DNA from 3 places in the Streptomyces sp. NPDC111507 genome. Region 2 is predicted to be linked to each of the others. Evidence: riboswitches for the same ligand, from Rfam matches in the RefSeq annotation. Region 2 holds a riboswitch; each other region holds the start of a gene.
What was found. A riboswitch is a leader RNA that binds a small molecule or an ion and turns the genes downstream of it on or off. The one in region 2 is predicted to bind cobalamin.

Region 1: another riboswitch for cobalamin. It lies ahead of ACZ7M2_RS28185 (ABC transporter substrate-binding protein); the one in region 2 lies ahead of ACZ7M2_RS23280 (CbtB domain-containing protein).
Region 3: another riboswitch for cobalamin. It lies ahead of ACZ7M2_RS00350 (cobalamin biosynthesis protein); the one in region 2 lies ahead of ACZ7M2_RS23280 (CbtB domain-containing protein).

What each region holds. Positions count from the first base shown of each region.
Region 1 is NZ_JBVKBU010000007.1:236,003-240,792, forward strand. Features, by position in the region: gene ACZ7M2_RS28180 (FecCD family ABC transporter permease) at 1-816, opposite strand, end outside; gene ACZ7M2_RS28185 (ABC transporter substrate-binding protein) at 828-1,862, opposite strand; cobalamin riboswitch at 1,901-2,081, opposite strand; gene ACZ7M2_RS28190 (cytochrome P450) at 2,163-3,338, shown strand; gene ACZ7M2_RS28195 (acyltransferase family protein) at 3,339-4,367, opposite strand; gene ACZ7M2_RS28200 (hypothetical protein) at 4,554-4,703, shown strand.
Region 2 is NZ_JBVKBU010000005.1:444,974-449,763, forward strand. Features, by position in the region: gene ACZ7M2_RS23265 (helix-turn-helix transcriptional regulator) at 1-809, opposite strand, end outside; gene ACZ7M2_RS23270 (VOC family protein) at 905-1,303, shown strand; gene ACZ7M2_RS23275 (CbtA family protein) at 1,431-2,183, opposite strand; gene ACZ7M2_RS23280 (CbtB domain-containing protein) at 2,207-2,428, opposite strand; cobalamin riboswitch at 2,464-2,612, opposite strand; gene ACZ7M2_RS23285 (MFS transporter) at 2,732-4,042, opposite strand; gene ACZ7M2_RS23290 (phytanoyl-CoA dioxygenase family protein) at 4,166-4,790, shown strand, end outside.
Region 3 is NZ_JBVKBU010000001.1:65,863-70,652, reverse strand. Features, by position in the region: gene cobN (cobaltochelatase subunit CobN) at 1-227, opposite strand, end outside; gene ACZ7M2_RS00355 (cobyric acid synthase) at 224-1,732, opposite strand; gene ACZ7M2_RS00350 (cobalamin biosynthesis protein) at 1,729-2,685, opposite strand; cobalamin riboswitch at 2,787-2,927, opposite strand; gene ACZ7M2_RS00345 (hypothetical protein) at 3,039-3,263, opposite strand; gene ACZ7M2_RS00340 (inorganic phosphate transporter) at 3,276-4,529, opposite strand; gene ACZ7M2_RS00335 (lysozyme) at 4,742-4,790, opposite strand, start outside.

The DNA of each region.
Region 1 (4,790 bases), on a different contig from region 2:
TGCGGCGTGCGGCAGGACGAGGCCCACGAAGCCGATCGCGCCGGCCACGCTGACGAGCGCGGCGGTCAGCAGCGCCGTGCCGCACAGGAGCACCAGCCGGGTACGGGCCACGGAGACGCCGAGGGAGGCCGCCGCTTGCGGCCCGAACGCGAAGGCGTCGAGTGTGCGCGCGTGTCCGAGGCAGACCAGCAGGACGATCGCGAGGACGGCCGCGCACAGCCATACATCGGTCCAGTCCGCTCCGCCGAGCGAGCCCAGCAGCCAGAACAGGACACCCCGGGTGGTCTCGGCGTCGGCCGCCGTCATCACGACGAAGGAGGTGAGCGCGGAGAACAGCTGCATGGCGGCGACCCCGGCGAGCACCACCCGATCGGTCGTGCCGCCGAGGGTGTGGCTGAGCAGCAGCACCAGGGCGAAGGAGCACAGCGCGCCCACGAACGCGCCCCCGGAGACGGACAGCGCTCCACCGCCGGCGCCCAGCACGACGACCACGACGGCCCCCGTCGAGGCCCCGGAGGAGACGCCGAGGACGAACGGGTCGGCGAGCGGGTTGCGCAGCAAGGACTGCATGACCGCCCCGCACACCGCGAGCCCGGCGCCGCAGACCGCGGCGAGCAGGGTGCGGGGCAACCGCAGGTTCCACACGATGCCGTCGCGGATGGGGGACAGCTCCGAGGTCCGGCCACCGAGGTGGGAGGCCACCGCGGACCAGACCTCCCCGACGCCTATGTCCGCGGGGCCGATGGTGATGGCCACCGCCACGGACGCGACGAGCACGGCGAGCCCGGCCGCCGCACGCACCACGGTGGAGGTCATGGCGGCGGTGGTCACCCGGCGAGCCCGTACTCGCGCAGCGCCGCGGCCACCTTCTCGACACCTTCGACCGTGCGGATGGTCGGATTCATCGCCTGTCCGCTGAGCAGCACGTACCGCTTGTTCTTCACCGCGTCCATGTTCTTGGTGGCCGGATTGGTCTCCAGGAACTCGATCTTCTTCGTGGCGGTCTCGGCGGTCTGCGACCTGCGGGTGAGGTCACCGATCACCAGGACGTCGGGATCGCGGTCGGCGACGGTCTCCCAGTTGATCTGGGGCCATTCCTGCTTGGTGTCGGCGAAGACGTTCTTCGCGCCGAGGGTGTTGGTGATGATGCCGGGGGCGCCGCAGCAGCCCCCCATGTACGGGGCTTCCTGGTTGGCGAACCAGTAGAGGACCGTGGTGCCGGACGCGTCGATCCCGTCCGTGGCCTTCGCCACCCGTGCCTTCAGGTCCGCGACGAGTGTGGCGCCGCGCTCCTCGACGCCGAAGACCGCGGCCAGGTCGCGTACTTCGCCGTAGACCGCCTCCATGGTCAGCGGCCCGGTGCGCACGCCATCGCCGTCACCGCTGTTGTCCTTGCCCTCGCAGTCGGCGGGCGAGAGGTACGTGGGCACACCCAGCTCCTCGAACTTCTCGCGCGGAGCCACACCGCCCTTGGCCAGTGTGGAGGCGAAGGAGGCGGCGACGAAGTCGGGTTCGGCGTCGAGGACCTTCTCGAAGGAGGGGGCGTCGTCCGCGAGCCGCGGCACCTTCCCGTTGGCCTTCTCCAGGCCCTTCATGACCGGGTCGGTCCAGGTGGCGGTGCCCACCATGCGGTCGGCGAGGCCGAGGGACAGCATGATCTCCGTGCTGCCCTGGTTCAGGGACACGGCCCGCTTCGGCGCCGAGGCGATCGTGACCTTCCGGCCGCAGTTGTCGAGCGACACCGCACCGGTGGATTTCGGCGACTTGTCTCCGTCGGCGGACGAGCCGCCGCCACAAGCGGTCAGCAACAGGGCTCCGGAAAGGAGCAGGGCACAGTGGTGGGCTGGGCGCGCAACGGGCACGGGACATCCTCTGGCGTCGAGGGCCCAGGCGCGGGGCCCGTTCGTACGGTCCGCCAGCAGGTCTTCGGGCTCGGGATCGGCCGGACGAGGCGCCTTCCCGGACTCCGGTCACGTATGACCGCCGTCCAGTGGCTTCGTGTTGCCCCGCCCGTCACCCTTACCGCTGCGCGTCAGCTCCGGATTCGCACCGGATTCCCTTGACTGGCCCCGGCAAATTATCACGCCCCCGTCAGCCGCGGCTTCAGCACGATTGTTAGCCTTGGTTGTGATCCAATTCCCCGTGCCCGGCCAAGGCTTGCGATGAGCGCCGTCGGCTCCTTCCCGCTCGGTGCCGCGACCACGCTCGCCGAACTCGCCGCGGATCCGCATCCGCGCCTGGCGCGACTGCGTACCCACGAGCCCGTTTCCTGGCTGCCCGAGCTGGACGGCTGGCTGGTGACCCGCCGTGATCTCGCGCTGAACGTGATGCGGGACCCCGCGACCTTCACCGTCGACGACCCTCGGTTCTCCACCGCACAGGTCGTCGGCCCGAGCATGCTGTCCCTGGACGGTGACGAGCACACCCGCCACCGGGAGCCCTTCACCGCTCCCTTCCGCCCCAGGGAAGTACGCGAGGGCTTCGCCTCGTTCATCGAGCGGGAGACCGACCGGCTCATCACCGCGCTGCAACCGGCGGGCGCCGTCGAACTGCGGCGTGCCTTCGCCGGCCCGCTCGCCGTCGCCGTCGTGACCGAGGCGCTCGGGCTGGTCGGCACCAGCGCGGACACGGTGCTCTCCTGGTACGACTCCATCGTGCGGTCGGTCTCGGACATCACCGCGGGACACGCGGCGGCACCCGCGGGCGCCGAGGCGTACGCGCGGCTGAGGGCCGCCGTCGAAGCCACCGTCGCCGACCGGGGCGCGGCGTCGCTCCTCGGCTCCGCCGCCGAGCGGCTGGCGCTGCCCGAAGTGGCGTCCAACGCCGCGGTGCTGATGTTCGGCGGGATAGAGACCACCGAGGCGATGATCACCAACGCGCTGCTGCACCTGCTGCGACACCCCGGCCAACTCGCCCTCGTCCGTGACGACGACGGCCTGCTGGACGGCGCGATCGAGGAATCGCTGCGCCTCGAACCCGGAGCGGCGGTCGTGGACCGGTACGCCACCCGTGACACCGTCCTCGGCCCGGCCACGATCCGCCGGGGTGAACTGGTCACCGTCTCTCTGGCCGGCGCCAACCGCGACCCGGCCGTCTTCCCCGATCCCGATCGGTTCGACGTCCGCCGCGAGAACGCGCGTCTCCAGCTGGCCTTCGCGCACGGCCCGCACTACTGCATCGCCGCGCACCTCGCCCGGCTGGAGACCCGTATCGCCCTTCAGCGCCTGCTCGAACGCCTGCCCGCCCTGCGCCTCGACCCGGCCCGACCGGCCACTCCGCAGGGGCTGGTCTTCCGCAAGCCGCCCACCCTGCATGTGCTGTGGGACGGTCCCGCCTGATCAGCGTGACACCGGAGTGCGTCGCAGGGATCTCAGGAAGGGCCGCAGAAGCCATCGCCGGGCGGGTACCTCCACGTACTCGTACAGGAGCCAGGCGAATGCCAGGGACACCGCGAAGGCGCTGATCGCGCCGATCGGCGACGGTTTGAACAGGTGCTGTCCCGCGCGCAGCACGAGCAGGTGGACCATGTAGAAAGCGAAGGAGAGTTCACCCAGCCGGACGAGGGCCGGATGTCGCCACAAGCTGGGCAGGCCGCGCACGTCGGCGAGGGCGGCCGCGGGGATCAGACAGGTGAAACCGACCAGGGTGCAGGCGACGCAGGCGTACGATCCGCCGACCTGGGAGACCAGGAAGTAGCCGATGATCGTCAGGGCCACCGACGCCTCCAGGCCGGGGCCGCGCCAGCGGCCGAGGAGCACGAGGCGGGCGACGGCGACTCCGAGGACGAACTCCGGCAGCCGGGCGGCGGGGAAGGAGTACAGGGTGCGGCCGACACCCAGCTCCAGGTCCGCCCGGGTCAGGATGAGCACGGTCAGGACGCTCGCGCCGGCGAGCGCGGTCGCGGTGAGGGCACCGGCGTGCCGCAGCAGCAGGGCGAACACGGGGAACGTCGCGTAGAAGAACGCCTCGCACGCGAGGGACCAGCTGACGGGGTCGAGTGTCTGCCACCACGGGTACCACCAGGAGTGGACGAGGAGCAGATTCGCCGCGCTGCCGGCCGGCTTGCCCATGCCCATGACGAACATCGCGATACAGGCCGTGACCAGGTGGACGGGGTAGAGGCGGGCGAAGCGGCGGCGCCAGAAGGCCGTGGGGCGGTCGTCGGAGCGGGCGGACCAGCCGAGGACGAAGCCGGAGAGCAGAAAGAAGAAGGAGACCCCGGTGGAGCCCGCCCCGAAGCCCCAGTCGGCGAAGTGACGGGCCTGCCCGTTGAAGTAGCCCAGGTTGCGGGTGTGCAGGCAGAAGACGAGAAGGGCCGCCACCCAGCGCAGACCGGTGAGGGACGGCAGTGGACCGGGATGGGTCACCTCGCGGTGTTCAGTCTTCGATCGGACCGGCGATTCGGATTGCTCCGGCTCGGCGAAGGAAGACTTGCTCACGATGGGACCGCCTGTGTTGGTCAAGGAGAGGTGCTCGCTGGGGGACTGGGGTGTTGAACTGGGCATGTTTGGGGTGGTTGTCGTCGACGCGTTTTCCCCGAGGAGCCGGTAAGTATGCGTGTCGAATTGCCGTTCGATCCGATGATGGGCGGCGGCCGCTGCGATGCCATGTCAAGGTGTGAACGCCTGGTCGGACGCTGGGTCACCCTCCATCTGACGGTGGACGGGATACCTTGGGGCAACGGGATGGCCGATGGACTGTGACACGCAGGGGACCCGCGTCGCGTACCGGGCGGTCGCTTCCGGCACCGATCAGCCGCCCCACCAGCAACCGCACAAGCCGCCTGACAG
Region 2 (4,790 bases):
CCCGCTGCCCGCTGCTCCTCGACGATCGCGAGGCTCGCCGGAAGCCGGACACGGATCTGCTCGGCCGTCCCCCGGATCCTCAGGATCACTTCGTGCCGGTACGGGGCCTCGGCGAACCCCGACAGAACGCGTCGCGCCGGATCGACTCCCGCGGGCGGCTCGAAGGAGCCGGGCAGGGACCTCGCGTCCGCGATGCGGTCGAGCCGGAACGTGCGGTCCTCACCGCTCTCGGGCTCCGCACCGGTTACGTACCACCGGCCCGAGTGGACGACGAGCCCGTACGGGTGCACCGTGCGGGCGCTGTGCCGGCCGTCTGCGGCGGTGTACCGGATCGAGATCGGCCGGCGATGGCGGATCGCGTCGGCGATCGAGAGCAGGACCGCGCTCTGCGGTGCGGCTGTCTCATCGGGCGGAGCGGTGAAGGCGAGGGAGTCGAGCACGGCGTCGAGTCGTCGGGCGAGGCGCTTGGGCAGGACCCGCCGGATCTTGGCCGTGGCCGTCTCCTGGGCGGTGCCCGTGGTCGTCGGCAGCCCGGCTCGGCGACCGGCGATCAGGCCGAGCAGCACGGCCAGCGCTTCGTCGTCGCCGAGCATGAGCGGAGGCATGCGGTGTCCGGGGGCGAGCCGGTACCCGCCGTAGCGGCCGCGCACCGATTCGACGGGCACGTCGAGGTCGACCAGGTGGTCCACGTACCGGCGCACGGTGCGTTCGTCGACGTCTAGCCGCTCGGCGAGTTCGGCGGCTGTCCTGGTGCCGCCCGACTGCAGGAGTTCCAGCAGGGTCAGCACGCGAGCTGTGGGCCTGGGCATGTTCAGAAGTGTGCCCGCAATACCGGGCGGAATGTGTCCGCTATCCCTCCTAGTCTCCGTGCGTACGCATCCCACCGAACGCACTGGAGATCATCGTGAACCTCGTCTCGATCCGCGTCATCACGGGCGATGTCGCACGCCTCGTCGACTTCTACGAGCGCGCGACCGGCACCCGGGCGAGCTGGTCCCACCAGGACTTCGCCGAGCTCAGGACGGCGTCGGCCACTCTCGCGATCGCCGGCGTCCGCACCGTGCCGCTGTTCGCGCCTGACGCCGCCCGTCCGTCCGACAACCGTTCCGTGATCATCGAGTTCCTCGTCGACGACGTGGACGGCGTGTACGAGAACCTGACCGGCTTCGTGGAGGACTTCGTCAACAAGCCCACCACCATGCCTTGGGGGAACCGTTCGCTGCTGTTCCGCGACCCCGACGGCAACCTCGTCAACTTCTTCACCCCCGTCAGCCCTGACGCCGTCAGGAAGTTCGCTTCCTGACCGCGCCGAGGGCGACCACTTCCAACGTCCACGGAACACGCCCCGACGGCAGGGGACTTACGAGACCGCGGAGAACGCGAGAGGCCCCCGGATGGTTCCGGGGGCCTGACTCGTGTGGTGGGTCGTGTCAGCTGGGGACGGCGACCCGTCCGCTCGCGGCGGCCTTCACCGGCTTGGGATTCAGCAACCGCTCGGCCAACTCGCCGAATACCAGGCCGAATCCGCCCCACAGGACGGTCTGGATGGCCAGTGCGGAGAGACGGAACCGCCACAGCAGGGCGGCCGGGAAGTCCTTCGGCACCTCGTTGATGACCGGCAGGAACGCGTACGCCAGACCGATCACGACGGCGAAAGCGGCCACCGCGCCAACGGTGGCGTACCAGGTGCCGATCCTGGGTGCCAGCCGCTTGCCCAGGATGGTGGCGGCGATCGCGAGGAGCACGCTGAGCACCATCATCAGGAAGTACAGGGTGGTCCGCTTGCCGATGGTGTCGGGGTTGCCGACCGACGGCGGGTTGGCCGGGTACTTCAGGAACGGCACGACGTACACGGCCATCAACGCGCAGCCGGACAGCAGCAGTGCGGTCGCCCGCGGGCTGAAGCGGCCGACGCGGCCGAGCGCGAAGGCGAAGGCGAGCGCGGCGATACCGCCGAAGGCGACGCCGTAGACCAGGACGCCGGTGGCGAGACCGGCGGTGGACTGCAGAGAGCGGGAGACGATCTCCATCTCGTGCTCGTGGGAGTGGGCTTCCTCGAAGCTGATCGCGCTGTCGACGTTCGGCTCACCGAGGAAGTAGGCGGCAACCAGGGCGAGCAGGCCGGCACCGAGGCCGGCCAGCATGCCCCGCACGAGCAGATTTCTTACCGTTGCGGAGTTCATGGCAGTGCTGCGGGTCCCCTCGGTCAGTGGCAGGGGAAGCCGAGAAGGTGGCGGGCGTCGTGTACCCACTCGTGGACGTCCGAGCCGGAAACGACGGAGGTGGCGCCCTGTTCGGCACCGACGAAGTACAGCAGGACGAGCATCAGAATGCCGAAGAAGACCGCCCACGGAGCAATCGCCTTGAGCGGCAGCTTCGCGGGAACGACGGGGGTGGTGGTTGTCGGCTGGGCGACGGTCTGCGCCATGGCAGGACCTCCTCGGGAGTTCGCGTCCCATCTCGGTGGTGCACTGGACGACGGCTACGGGTCTGACTCACAAGGGGTTCCAGCGGGCTGGAGCCTCTCGTTCACAGTGGCGCGACCGTGCCGGTTTCCCACCGGCTTCCGTCTTGCCGTCATCGATATCGCACCGACCGTACCGCGTGTCGGGTGCGGGGCCAAGACCGCGCCACCTGGCGTGATCTTCCTCTCGCACCCGGTGGCCGGTCCCCTGCGAACAGGGGGTCAGTGGTGGCGGAACCCAGCTGAGTTCGGGCCCCGGCCTCGCTCTCAGACCGAAGGGGACCGGTCCGCGTCCTGGGACTCGGGCGTGTCCGTCGTACGACCGAGCTTCTGTGCCTCCTCCAGCGTGCGAGCCCCGCGGAGAGGGGAGAACGTGAGCCAGAAGGAGACGACGAGGTAGGAGATCCCGACGGCCCACAGCGCCGTGCCGGGTGACAGGGCGTCGGCCAGGGCACCGCCGACGAGGGCTCCCAAGGGCAGCGTTCCCAGGGCGACAAGGCGGTAACTCGCGGTCACCGCGCCGATCTGGTGCTCCGGCGGAATGGCCTGTCGCAGGCTGACGGCGAACACGTTGAACAGGGCGACACCGAAGCCGTTCACCATCATGGCGACCGACGCGAGCACGGCGACGTACCCGCCGACCTGGCTGACGGCGGGTACGAGCAGCAGACCCACCGCGGCCAGCACCGCACCCAGGGCCAGCACACCGCCGACGGCCCACCGTTGAGTGAGCCGGGTGGCGCAGAGCGAACCGATCAGGGCCCCCACACTGCCGATGCCGGTGATCACGCCCACGACGGTGCCGCTCATGTCGAGATCACGCACGGCAAACACCAGGAAGACGGTCAGAAAGGCCTTCTCGTGCAGGTTCGACAGGCCGGCCTGAACACACAGGTCCCGGATCGGGCGCAAGGACCACGTGTAGCGGAGCCCGGAGCCGATCGCCTTCAGCGCCGACTCACGTGGCTGTTCGGGGGCCTTGACACCCCGCAGCAGCAGACCGCTCACGGCGGCACCGGCGGCGCACGCGGCGGCCACCGTCAGGGTCGGTGACACCCCCAACTGGCCGACGAGGAAGCCGGCCGCGGCGGGACCGGCGAGGGTGCTGACCGAATACGTCGCCTGGTGCAGGCCGTTGGCCGCGGCGATGGAGTTCAGCGGCAGGAGCCTGGGCAGCGTGGACTGGTAGGCGACTTCATAGAAGACGGTGGCGACACCGATCACGGCGGCGGCGACAACAAGTTGGCCGAAGTTCAGCCCGTCGGCCGCCTGGAACGCGGCGAGCACCGCAAGCGCGGCACCCTGGGCGACACTCGCGGTGACGAGGGTGCGGCGCGGCGGATACCGGTCGACCATGACCCCGGCGATCAGCGAGAGCACCACGACGGGGACGAACTGCACCGCCGAGACGAGTCCCACGCCCGTGCCGTCGGCATGGAGGTAGGTGACCGCGATCAAGGGTAGGAGAAAACTGGTCAGCTGTCCGCCGAAATGCGCCGACGTTTCTCCGAGCCAGATGTTGCGGAAGTCTTTGTTGTCCGCGATCAGGATTCGAATATCCTTGTCGAATATGGCCACCGCAACCCCCGGTCAAGTCTTCATGAAAAAAATCACGGCAACGCTAGCATGGCGCACCGTGGTCCGCTAGCGTGCGAGTGGATGTCGCTGTTGCACCCCATTCACGGTAACAGGAGTCGCGGAATGTACGACCATTCAGGACTTACCGCCGAGGAAGTCGAACTGCTCCCGTCCGAGGAAGATGTCCGGCTTTATTCGGAGCGTGGCTGGTATTTGTCCGAGAAGCTGCTCACCGACGCCGAAGTGGACGCCCTGACCGACGCGAGCGAGCGCTACTACGCAGGTCAGCGCGATCGGGAACTTCCGACACGGCCGGACCGGCTGGCCGACTGGACCCCCGCCGACGGAGATGTCCAACGCAACAACGACTACATCCACTACCAAGACGAAACGATGAGGAAAATCCTGAGGAAACCCATCGTCGGGGCGGTGGCCGCCCGCTTGGCGCAGACGCCTGGAATACGTGTCTTCCAGGCCACGCTGATCTACAAGCCACCCATCGCCGAGGAGAAGTCGAACATTGTCTCCTGGCACTTCGACAAGTATTTCTGGCCCACCTGCTCGTCGGACGAAATGCTCACCGCCTTCATTCCGTTCCACGACTGCACCGAGGAGTCGGGCACGATCACCATGGTGAACGGAAGCCATCGCTGGCGGCAGCGGCACGGCGCCGCCCGGCCGGTCGGTGATCCACGGGACGTGGGGCGCGACTATCTCCTGAACGGAGACGCGGAGCGAAACGGCGCCG
Region 3 (4,790 bases), on a different contig from region 2:
AGCAGCACGGTGGGGATGCCCGAGGCCTTCAGCTTCCGCAGGCCCTCCTCCCAGGCACGCTTGCCGCCCAGGAGTCGTACGACGGCGATGTCCGCGCCCTCGACGAGGGACGGCAGTTCGCCCTCGACGTCCACCCGGGTGGGGTTGCCGATCCGGTACGGGGCACCGGAGGCACGCGCCGCCAGCAGATCGGTGTCGGCGGTCGACAACAACAACACTGTGCTCATGCGGGCGCTCCCGGTGGAATGAAAGGCAGTCCTTGCGGCGCGCCCGACTCGATGAGCCGCCACAGCGCGTCCGTGTCCGCGTGTTCCTCGATCAGATCGCCGAGCCGGTCGAGCTGCTCCTCGCGCAGCGCCGCGAACGACGTGTCGGCGGCCGGCACGAAACGACGGCCCGCGGCGGCCGCCACCTCGCGCAGGAAGGCGCGCCGGAAGCCGTCCGACTCCAGCGAGCCGTGCCAGTGCGTGCCCCAGACGGCGCCGACCCGGCACCCGTCCAGGAACGGTTCACCGCCCGTCACATCGGCGACGCCGTGATGGATCTCGTAGCCCTCGACGTGCTCGCCGAGCGCTTCCCCGACGGGCCGGGTCAGGGTCTTCTCGCGTGCGAACCGCACGCGGACCGGCAGGAGTCCGAGCCCGTCGACATGACCGGCGCGCGACTCGACCTCGTCCTCGATGTGCTCGCCGAGGACCTGGAATCCGCCGCAGATGCCCAGCACGGGCCGCCCCTCGGCGGCTCTGCGCAGGAGGGCGTCCGCGAGTCCGCGCTCGCGCAGCCACTCCAGCGCCTTCACCGTCCCCCGGGTCCCGGGGACGACGACGAGGTCGGCGTCGGCCAGCTCCTCGGCCCGGTCCACGAACCGCACGACGACACCCGGCTCGGCGGCCAGCGCGTCCAGGTCCGTGAAGTTGGACATCAGCGGGATCGCGCAGACGGCGACGCGCAGTACGTCCTCGCCGACGGGGGAGGTCACCTGGGACTCCCGGACCGCTCCCCGCAACGACACCCGCAGCCCGTCCTCCTCGTCGATGCCGAGGCCGTGCCGGAACGGCAGGACGCCGTACGTACGCCGTCCGGTGAGGCCGTGGAGCATGTCGAGCCCCGGCTCCAGCAGGGAGACGTCCCCCCTGAACTTGTTGACGAGGAACCCGGCGACGAACTCCTGGTCCTCGCGCGACAGCAGCGCGACCGTCCCGAAGAACGAGGCGAACACACCCCCGCGGTCGATGTCGCCGACGACGAGCACGGGCAGCCGCGCATTGCGCGCGATCCCCATGTTCACGATGTCGGTCCGCCGCAGATTGATCTCGGCAGGACTGCCGGCCCCCTCACAGATCACCGCGTCATACGTGCCCCGCAACTCGGCGAGACAGTCCAGCACGGTGGTGAGGAGGGCTTCCTGGCGCCCGCCGTGGTAGCCACGGGCCGTCATCTCACCCACGGGCCTGCCCATGAGGACGACCTGACTGCTCCGGTCGCTGCCCGGCTTGAGCAGCACGGGGTTCATGAGCGCGGTCGGCTCCACCCGGGCGGCCTGTGCCTGCATGGCCTGCGCGCGCCCGATCTCGGCGCCCTCGCGCGTCACGAACGAGTTGAGGGACATGTTCTGTGCCTTGAAGGGCGCGACCTTGACGTCCTGTCGCACCAGCCACCGGCAGATCCCGGCGGTCACGACGCTCTTGCCCGCGTCGGAGGTGGTCCCGGCGACGAGCAGCCCGCCGCTCATGACGTACGCCCCTTCCTGAGAAGCCTCTGTACGAGCAGCCGCCCGCCGGCGCTCACGCCGAGGGCGAGCCAGCCGACACGGCGTGACAGCCGTACGGCCCGCTCGATGTCGTCGACGTGCACGGCGCGCCCGGCGCCGTTGAGTTCGGGCCGGTGCTCGACGCGCCCGCCGTAGGAGAGGGTGCCGCCCAGGCGCACCCCGAGCGCCCCCGCGAACGAGGCCTCCACGGGCCCGGCGTTGGGGCTCGGATGCTTGACGGCGTCGGCGCGCCAGGCTCGCAGGGCCCCTCGTGGACTGTCACCCGCGAGAGCGGCGAGCACGGCGGTGAGACGAGCCCCCGGCCACCCGGCGACGTCGTCGAGCCGAGCCGAGGCCCACCCGTACCGCCGGTACCTGGTCGACCTGTGACCGACCATGGCGTCAAGGGTGTTGACGGCCCGAAAGCCCACGAGCCCCGGGACTCCGGCCACGGCACCCCACACCAGGGCGCCCACCACGGCGTCGGAGGTGTTCTCGGCGACGGACTCCACGACGGCGCGCGCGATGCCGTCGGCGTCGAGGGCCTGGGGATCCCGTCCGCACAGATGCGGCAGCCGCTCCCTGGCGATCTCGATCTCCCCGTCCGCGAGGGCGTCACCGATCGCCCGGGCCTCCCGCCCGAGTGTGGTGCCCCCGACGACGGCCCAGGTGGCGGCGGCCGTCAGCGCGAGGGACGCGGCACGTGAGGGGCGTACGGCGCGGGAAGCGACGGCGGCGAGTCCGGCGGCACCGCCCACACATACGGCGGTGTGCAGGGCGCCCCACCCGCGGTGGTCCCGCCACAGCACCCGCTCCAGGGCGCCCGCGGTCCGCCCGAACAGGGCGACCGGATGCCCCCGGCGGGGATCGCCGAGCAGCAGATCGCCGAGGAGGCCGGCGGCGGCGCCGTACGCGTAGACGCGATCGGCACGCACGGGGTCAGCCGACCGTCAGGTCGGGTGGAACCGTCGCTCGGGGGGCACTTGGGCAGCCGCGCATGGCGTTATGTCCTCACTCAGGGTGTCCACGCCCTGGTTCGACGAGACCGGCGGGGAGAGTTCCTGGCTCCCGGGGAGTTCCTTCCCCGGTCACAGTGGCGGGACCGCGCCGGATTCACACCGGCTTCCTCTTCTGTCGCCGTACTTGGCTCCGGCAGTCCACCACGGGTTGGAAGACCCGTCAACTTGCTGTTGACCTGCGCGGGGAGAGTGTGCGAAGGCCCACATACAGGTGGGGTGCGGGACGGTGATCCGTCCCGCACCCCACGCGAAGTGACGCCCGTTTTGGGTTACTTGCCGACGATCAGGAAGATGCCGTACGCCACCGCCGCGGCGCACGCCGCGAAGCAGACGTACGCGCCGGTGACCGCGAGGGTCGCGGAGCCGCCCTGGGCGGACGCGGACTCGCGCTTGGAGAGTCCGACGATGCCGAGGGTGAAGAGGCCGACGAGGCCGACGGTGGTCACGAGGCTGACTCCGAAGACGGAGCCGAGGGCTGCCCAGTCGATGTGCATGCTGTTCTGTCCTTACACCGTGGCCGGGCGGGTGGGCTCCGCGTCCGGGGACGGGATGGTGGTCTTCAGGTCGCCGGACAGGCCGCCGGTGACGGGGCCCGCGGGCGGCGGGGTGACGGCGGCGACCGCGGCGGTGACGACGCCCGCGGGTTCGGCGTCGACGTCGTCGACGTCGTTGACGTTGTCGACGGTGACCGGCTGGCGGCGGGAGAGCTTCCAGATAGTGCCGGCGCCGGCGACGAGCAGCGCGCCGGTGAGGACGATGCCCCAGGTGCCCTGCTTGGTGAGGAACTCGGCGGAGGCACCGGCCAGACCGGCGGCCGGCAGGGTCAGGCCCCAGGCGACGAACATCCGGGTCGCGGTCGACCAGCGGACCACGCCGCCCTTGCGGCCGAGGCCCGAGCCCATCACGGCGCCGGAGCAGACCTGGGTGGTGGAGAGGGAGAAGCCGATGTGGGAGGAGGCCAGGATGGCCGTCGCGGCGCTGGTCTGGGCGGCGAAGCCCTGCGGCGGCGCGAGGTCCGTGAGGCCCTTGCCCAGGGTGCGGATGATGCGCCAGCCGCCCAGGTAGGTGCCGAGCGCGATGGCCGTACCGGCCGAGACGATGACCCACAGCGGGGGGTTCGAGCCCGGGGCGATGACGCCGCCGGTGACCAGGGCGAGGGTGATGATGCCCATCGTCTTCTGGGCGTCGTTCGTGCCGTGCGCCAGGGAGACCAGGCCGGCGGAGGCGATCTGGCCGGCGCGGTACCCCTTGGCGGTCGCCTTCTCGTCGGCGCGGTTGCCGATCCGGTACGTCAGCCGGGTGGCCAGCGTCGCGGCGAGTCCGGCCACGATGGGCGCGGCGACCGCGGGGATCAGCACCTTGGTGACGACGGTCGAACCGTTCACCGACGACCAGCCGGCCGACATGACCGCGGCGCCGATCAGGCCGCCGAACAGTGCGTGGGAGGAACTGGAGGGCAGACCCAGAAGCCAGGTCAGCAGATTCCAGAGGATGGCGCCGACGAGCGCCGCGAAGATCACCTGGACGCGTATGCCCTCTTCGTTGATGATCCCGCCGGAGATCGTCTTGGCGACCTCCACGGAGAGGAACGCGCCGACGAGGTTCAGCACGGCGGACATGGCCACCGCCGTCTTGGGCTTCAGAGCGCCGGTCGAGATGGTGGTCGCCATCGCGTTGGCAGTGTCGTGGAAACCGTTCGTGAAATCGAACACGAGAGCGGTGACGATCACGATTCCGAGGAGGAGCGTGATGTGTTCCATTTACCCAGGCTTCTGTTTGACGTCAGTGGCAGGTGGACCGTAGGCAACCTGAGTGAACGGAAGATGAACTGGGGCGGGCGTTGGGGTGTACCAAACGGTGGACCGCCCCTCCGCTTGTGATGACCAGTGTGCGGGAGGGGCGGTCCGACGGTTTACCAGATGTTCGAACGGAGGCGGAATATCGGGTTCCGCCGGAGGTTGTTCGAGGGCTTCTAGCCCGCGGCGAACTGCTTGAGCCGGCTCATGGATCCGTTGAAGAGA